DNA from 2 places in the Afipia sp. GW822-FHT03D08 genome. Region 2 is predicted to be linked to the other one. Evidence: predicted binding sites of a transcription regulator. Region 2 holds the regulator's gene; the other holds the start of a gene.
The links. Region 2 encodes PhoB, which activates phosphate uptake and scavenging genes when phosphate is short. Its sites were predicted from a motif close to TGTCATNNANCTGTCAT; they were not measured.

Region 1 (3,523 bases), on a different contig from region 2:
TCCTTGGCAGGAGCCTCAAAGAAAGCCTTCTCGATGCTCGCCTTCAGATCGGCCGGCATTTCGGTCAAAACCGCGTATGGGCCGTTTAAAATCGGCGCCGATTTGTGAACGATGCGGAAGTCTTCCTTCTTCATCGCCGAACCGTCGGCATTCTTCAGCATGCCCTTGGTCAGCATCTGAGCAAGGGTCGAGTCGTTATCGGCGGTCCACTGATTGGCGGCGACGTCAACCGTCCCCTGCGAGAGTGCCAGGAGCGCGTTTTCGTGGCTGCCGGTGAAAACCACCTTGCCGAAATACGATTCCGCGTCGGTGATCTGCATCTTGTTCAGTTCGAAACGCGGAACATTGTTGCCGGAGGTCGAATTCGGATCGACCAGACCGAGGTTCTTGCCCTTCAGATCGTCGATGCTCTTGTAAGGGCTCTTCGCCAGCACGAAGAACATCGAATAGTAGCCGGTGGTGCCGTCGATGTTTCGGTCATGTGCGAACGCGTCGGTATGCACACCTGTGAGACGCGCGCGGGCGAACGACGCCGAGCCGTAGCTGGCAACATGGATGGTTCCGGTGCGCTGTCCTTCGATCACCGCAGCGTAGTCATTGGCGATGCGGAGGTTCACCTTCACGCCAAGTTCCTTGCTCAGGTAGGAAATGAAGGGCGCCCAGCGCTCGGTAACGCCGGACGCGTTCTCAGCAGGAACAACTGCGAAAGTAAGTTCGGGATACTTGGTCTTCCAGTCCTGGGCGGACGCAGCGGTGGCGCTGAAGGCGAACGCAGCAGCACCCACAATGACGATACGGCGATTGATCATGGTGTCCTCTGTATGGTCGGTTATCGCAAGGTTCAGGTCGAATTCGATGACTCAAAGCATGCCGCAATCCGAAGACTGCTTCACGACATCGGCACGCTTATGCAACCGCGGCAGTTCCGAAAGCCGGCGCGAGAGTTCCGGGCGCAAAGCCCGGAGTCTCGTCCATCACTTCGCCAGCCTCAAGATCGTAGAGCTCGCGCGCGATCGTGTCGGTGAGTGCAGCAGGGACTCCGTCGAACACGATACGCCCGGCGGACATGCCGATCAGGCGGTCGCAGTATGTCCGCGCCAGATCGAGCGAGTGAAGGTTGCAGATCACCATGATGCCGAAATGCTTGTTGATACGCAGCAGCGCATCCATCACGATCCGGGTGTTACGCGGATCGAGCGACGCAATCGGCTCGTCCGCCAAAATAATGTCAGGCTGCTGGACCAGCGCCCGGGCAATCGCCACGCGCTGCTGCTGGCCGCCGGAAAGCTGGTCGGCGCGCTGCGCAGCCATCGGCATCATGTCGAATTGCTCGAGAGCGGAAATCGCAATGGCCTTGTCGTCCTGCGGCCAGAGCTGAATCAGCGATCGCCACTGGGGCACGCCCGCAAGACGCCCCATCAGGACATTGGTCAGGACATCGAGCCGCCCGACCAGATTGAATTGCTGGAAGATCATTGCCGAGCGCGCACGCCAGCGGCGCAGATCACGGCCCTGCAAGGCGGTCACGTCCACGCCTTCGAACATAATTCGTCCACCGGTCGGCTTCTCCAGCCGGTTGATCATTCGCAGCAGCGTCGATTTTCCTGCGCCCGAACGGCCAATCACGCCGACGAAGCATCCCGGCTGAACCGAGAACGAGGCATTGTCGACGGCCGTCTTCGCGCCAAACCGGCACGTTAATCCGTCTACCTCAAGCATGTGCCAACTCCGTCTCAGTAAGTTCATTCCTCGCTAGCGTGGGTTTCCTACAGTTGTGTGACACATCCGCCTGCGGCGGTTGCACTCCCCCGAAATCGCGTATGCTGTGACGAAAAGCCCTTGTCATCCAAACTTCACGATGCCGTCATGAAACGTCATGAAGAGATGTTGACCTCACGTCCAATGCACCGGCATTCACCGGGAAAAATCCGTATCGAGAATAGACATTCATGGCCGGCCAGCTGTCCGCACAACCGCTTATCGATCCGACCGCGAACCTGCGTGACAGCAGCGCCGGCGCTTATTGCGAAATTGGCGCGCGCACCGTCCTGCACGAGGTCACGCTCGGCGATTATTCCTACGTCGTGAATGACAGTCAGATCGCCTACGCCACCATCGGGAAGTTCTGCTCGATCGCTGCGATGACGCGAATCAATCCCGGCAATCATCCGATGCATCGCGCGTCGCAAGCGCACTTCTCTTATCGCGCGAGCGCCTACTTTCCCGGCGAGGCAGATGAATCCGAGTTCTTCGCCTGGCGGCGCAGTCACCATGTGACATTCGGTCATGACGTCTGGATTGGACACGGCGCCATTGTGCTTCCGGGCCGCAACATCGGCACCGGTGCCGTGGTCGCAGCCGGTGCTGTCGTCACGAAGGACGTGCCGGCCTATACGATTGTCGGGGGAAATCCCGCTAGGCCGATCCGGCGGCGGTTTCCGGAGCGCATCGCAGATGAGCTGATGACGCTGGCATGGTGGGATTGGGACCACGAGCGCCTACGCACCGCATTACCTGATTTCAGGAATCTGCCGGTCGAAGCCTTCGTCGAGAAATACCGCCATAACGCATCCCCGGATCTGGTTTTGAAAGCAGTTGGCACATGACGGACATCTTGATTGAAGGCGGCGAAGCGCTGGTTGGAAACGATCTTGTCGATGCATCCATTCACGTTGTGGGCGGAAGGATCGCTGAGATAACGTCCCGCAGTGGCGCAGCTTCCCTGCGCTTCAATAGTAATGGCCTCATTGCTCTTCCCGGCATTGTCGACATGCATGGTGACGCGTTCGAGCGCCAGATGATGCCGCGTCCCGGCGTCGACTTCCCGATCGATGTCGCACTTGTCGACAGCGACCGCCAGGCGATTGCCAACGGCATCACCACTGTCTTCCATGCCACCACATGGTCCTGGGAACCCGGCCTGCGCGGAACCGAAAACGCGCACCGGCTACTCGATGCCATCGAAGGCATGCGGCCCCGGCTCGCCGCAGATACCCGCTTTCATCTGCGGCAGGAGACGTTCAATCTCGATGCCGAACCAACCATTGCCGAGTGGATGGCCGCTGGACGTGTCGATCTCCTCGCCTTCAACGATCACATGCATATGACAGCCGCGTCGATGAATAACCCGAAGAAGCGCGCTCGTATGGTGGAACGATCAGGTCTCACTGAAAGTCAATTCGACACACTGGTCGAGCGGGTCATGGCCCGAACCAGCGACGTGCCGGATTCGATTGCACGGCTTGCCTCCATTGGCCGCGACCACGGCATCCCGTTGCTGTCTCATGACGATGAATCGCCGGATCAGCGCGCTGGTTTCCGGACGATGGGAATCGACATCGCCGAGTTCCCGATCAATGAGGAAACCGCGCGCGCAGCGATCGAGGCCGGCGACTTCACCGTGTTCGGAGCGCCGAACGTCGTCCGCGGGGGCAGCCATACCGGCTGGACCAGCGCGGCCGATATGGTGAGCAAAGGCCTGTGTTCGATTCTGGCTTCTGACTATTACTACCCTGCACCACTG
Region 2 (3,523 bases):
GTGGTTGCAGTCATGACAGCCCCTTTTCAGAGGCCAAATTCGCCACGCTCACTCGGCGCACTCCCCTGATCGCATTATATTTTCTCGTGATTGAACAAATGGCTTGCACAATCGTTTGTTCAAACGTCTTACAAACGGCCCCTGCGGTCAAGTTAAAATTTAGCGCGGGGCTGGGCCTGTGGAAGCGCGGATGACGAGACCGTCTGGCGCGAGAGGCGCGACAGGTTGCGGCGTACCGCCGTTCAAAAGATCGATCAGAAGATCGGAAGCAATTTCACCCATCAACTCCGTAGGCATCTTCACCGACGTCAATTGCGGATAAAGCATTGTGGCAACCGGCGCATCGTGCAGGCCCATCACCGATATGTCGCGTGGAATTTGCAGACCCGCTTCATGCAACAGAGCCATCGCACCCGCCGCGGTGACCAGCGTGGCGCCAAGAACAGCCGTCGGCTTCAGTGCAAGAAGACTGCGCATCGCATCCGCTCCGCCCTCCGCCGTGTATCCAGCAACGGCGACCAGCTTCGGATCGAACGGAATACCGTGCCGCTTCAATCCGTCGCGATATCCGGCCAGTCGTTCGCCGGCGTTGAACCCGCCGGGACGGCCCGCAAGATGTGCGATCCGCTTGTGACCCATCTGCGCCAAATGATCGACGGCAATTGCCGCAGCGGCGCGGCTGTCGAGCACGACACAATAAGGGCTGCCCGACAGTTGCCGGTTGAGCAGCACGAATGGCGTATGGGTCGATTCAAGCTCTTCGCGCAACAGGGCGTCATCGTCGAGGCTCGCAACCAGCAGCCCGTCGGCGCGGTTGCCGTGAGACAGACGGTGATAGACGGCGTCGGTCGCGCCCGACTCCCGGTGCGCAATCAGCAACGAATAGCCATGCCGTGCGGAGGATTTTTCGGCACCGCGAATGGCAGACGCAAACACCGGGTTATCGAGTTGCGGAACGATGAGACCGAGCGTCCGGCTGCGTGACGTTCGCAAACCCTGCGCGAGCGTATTTGGTGAATAATCCAGACTACGAGCGCTTTCGAGAATCCGCTCTCGCGTCTCTGGACGAATGCGCTGGCTCTCCTCGCCGCGCAGCACCCGTGAAGCGGTGGATACGTCGACCCCCGCCATACGTGCAACATCGGCTAGCCTCGGCCTCATCGATTCCTGCATCCCAAACGACGTTAGCGCGGCGAGCGTAGACTTGGAGGCTCTATAAAACAAGCAAGCGCAAGGCCCGGACTCGACGCATTCCGGCCGTCAACGTACAAGGCTTGAGCGGTCGAAAACCGGATTGGCCTGGTTAAAAGACGGATGCAGCCATGAACGTCACCATCTATCACAACCCGGATTGCGGAACGTCCCGCAACACGCTGGCAATGATCCGGCAAAGCGGCATCGAGCCCACAATTATCGAGTATCTGAAGCAGCCGCCCACCCGCTCAGAACTGATCGAGCTCATTGCGGCGATGGGAGTTTCTGTGCACTCGCTTTTGCGCGAGAAGGGCACACCCTATGCCGAGCTTGGGCTCGGCGATCCGAAATGGACAGATGATGATCTGATCGATCAGATGCTCGCACACCCAATCCTGATCAATCGGCCGATCGTCGTGACACCTAAGGGCGTCAAGCTGTGCCGGCCCTCGGAGGCTGTGCTTGACGTTCTGCCAAATCCGCACATAGGCAGGTTCGTCAAGGAAGACGGCGACGTCGTCAACCCTGTGTGAGGCACGTCGCTGCCGATGACCAACACCCTGCTTATGCGAGGTGAAGGTCAGGCAACTTGCGACTCAGTTTTGCGAATCAGCCTTGGCGAAGCGATCGTCAAGCGCGTAGCCCGCGCCACGAACCGTGCGGATCGGATCCGACTCGCGCCCAAGATTCAGCAGCTTCCTGAGACGGCCGATGTGTACGTCCACCGTGCGCTCGTCGATATAGATGTCACGGCCCCACACGCCATCGAGCAGCTGCTCGCGGCTGAACACACGCCCCGGGTGTTCCAGGAAGAACTCCAGAAGCCGGTATTCGGTCGGGCCCAAGTCGATCGGGCGGCCAGAACGGGCAACGCGCCGCCGGTCACGATCTAGTTCGATGTCGCCAAAGGCGAGAACGGTCGCGAGGCGTTCGGGACTTGCGCGCCGCAGCAGACCCTTCACACGCGCCAGCAGTTCCGGCACCGAGAACGGTTTGACGATATAGTCGTCCGCTCCGGTCGCAAGGCCCCTCACCCTTTCGCTTTCCTCGCCGCGCGCGGTCAGCATGATAATCGGAATCTGCTTGGTCTCGGGTCGTGCACGCAACCGGCGGCAAAGCTCGATCCCGGACAGGCCTGGAAGCATCCAGTCGAGCACGATGAGATCGGGAACATGTTCCTTGAGCCGGGTGTCCGCATCGTCGCCGCGGGCAACCGTCTCGACGTCGTAGCCCTCGGCATCCAGGTTGTAGCGAAGCAGCGTGGTCAACGCCTCTTCGTCCTCGACCACAAGAATTCGGGCGCTCATTTCAAGTCCTTTAGTTCGTCTTACAAATTAACTGCCTGACGCGGCCGTTGCAAAGTTCGTCATGTCGCCCTTCGGGCGCTGATCGAGCATCTGCTGGCCTTCGATCATGTAGAAAACCGTCTCGGCGATGTTGGTCGCATGGTCGCCGATCCGTTCAATATTCTTGGCGCAGAACATCAAGTGAATACAGAAACCGATATTGCGCGGGTCTTCCATCATATAGGTCAGAAGCTCGCGGAACAGGGACGTGCAGATTGCATCGACCTCTTCGTCGCCCTTCCAGACGGTCATCGCGGCAGGCAGATCGTGCGCCGCATATGCATCGAGCACCGACTTGACTTGCGACTGAACGAGGTCGGTCATGTGTTCAAGGCCACGGATCAGCTTCAGCGGATGGAAATCGCTGTCGAGCGCTGCGACGCGCTTGCCGATGTTCTTCGACAGGTCGCCGATGCGCTCCAGATCGGTGGCAACGCGCATCGAACTGACGATTTCACGCAGATCGACCGCCATCGGCTGGCGGCGAGCGATCGTCAGCACCGCGCGTTCCTCGATCAAGTGCTGCAGTTTATCGATCTCGAGGTCGGCCGCGACAACGCGCTTGCCCAGCGCGACGTCGCGCCGGATCAACGCATCGACGGAATCGACGATCTGCCGTTCTGCCAGTCCGCCCATCTCGGCCACGAGCCGGTTGAGTTCCTGAAGGTCGTCGTCGAACGCTTTGGCGGTATGATCTGAAGCCATGATATGTTTTCTCCCGCGAATGCGCGTCAGCCGAAGCGGCCGGTGATGTAATCTTGTGTGCGCCGGTCGGTCGGCGAAGTGAATATCTTGTTGGTATCGTCGAACTCGACCAGCTCACCAAGATACATGAACGCTGTCTTGTCAGACACACGCGCCGCCTGCTGCATATTATGCGTCACGATGGCGATCGTGTAGTCCTCCTTGAGTTCCTGGATCAGTTCTTCGACCTTGGCGGTCGAGATCGGATCGAGCGCCGAGCAAGGTTCGTCGAACAGGAT

Region 1: a site for PhoB is predicted at 1,841-1,857, ahead of phnC (phosphonate ABC transporter ATP-binding protein). Genes of this name have one in related genera too.

Annotation. Positions count from the first base shown of each region.
Region 1 covers NZ_JBXANK010000001.1:177,552-181,074, reverse strand. The annotation lists gene phnD (phosphonate ABC transporter substrate-binding protein) at 1-809, opposite strand, end outside; gene phnC (phosphonate ABC transporter ATP-binding protein) at 907-1,719, opposite strand; gene AC1RM7_RS00805 (LbetaH domain-containing protein) at 1,950-2,606, shown strand; gene AC1RM7_RS00800 (alpha-D-ribose 1-methylphosphonate 5-triphosphate diphosphatase) at 2,603-3,523, shown strand, end outside.
Region 2 covers NZ_JBXANK010000002.1:585,516-589,038, forward strand. The annotation lists gene AC1RM7_RS17685 (FAD-binding oxidoreductase) at 1-14, opposite strand, end outside; gene AC1RM7_RS17690 (LacI family DNA-binding transcriptional regulator) at 160-1,173, opposite strand; gene arsC (arsenate reductase (glutaredoxin)) at 1,323-1,727, shown strand; gene phoB (phosphate regulon transcriptional regulator PhoB) at 1,791-2,501, opposite strand; gene phoU (phosphate signaling complex protein PhoU) at 2,529-3,245, opposite strand; gene pstB (phosphate ABC transporter ATP-binding protein PstB) at 3,272-3,523, opposite strand, start outside.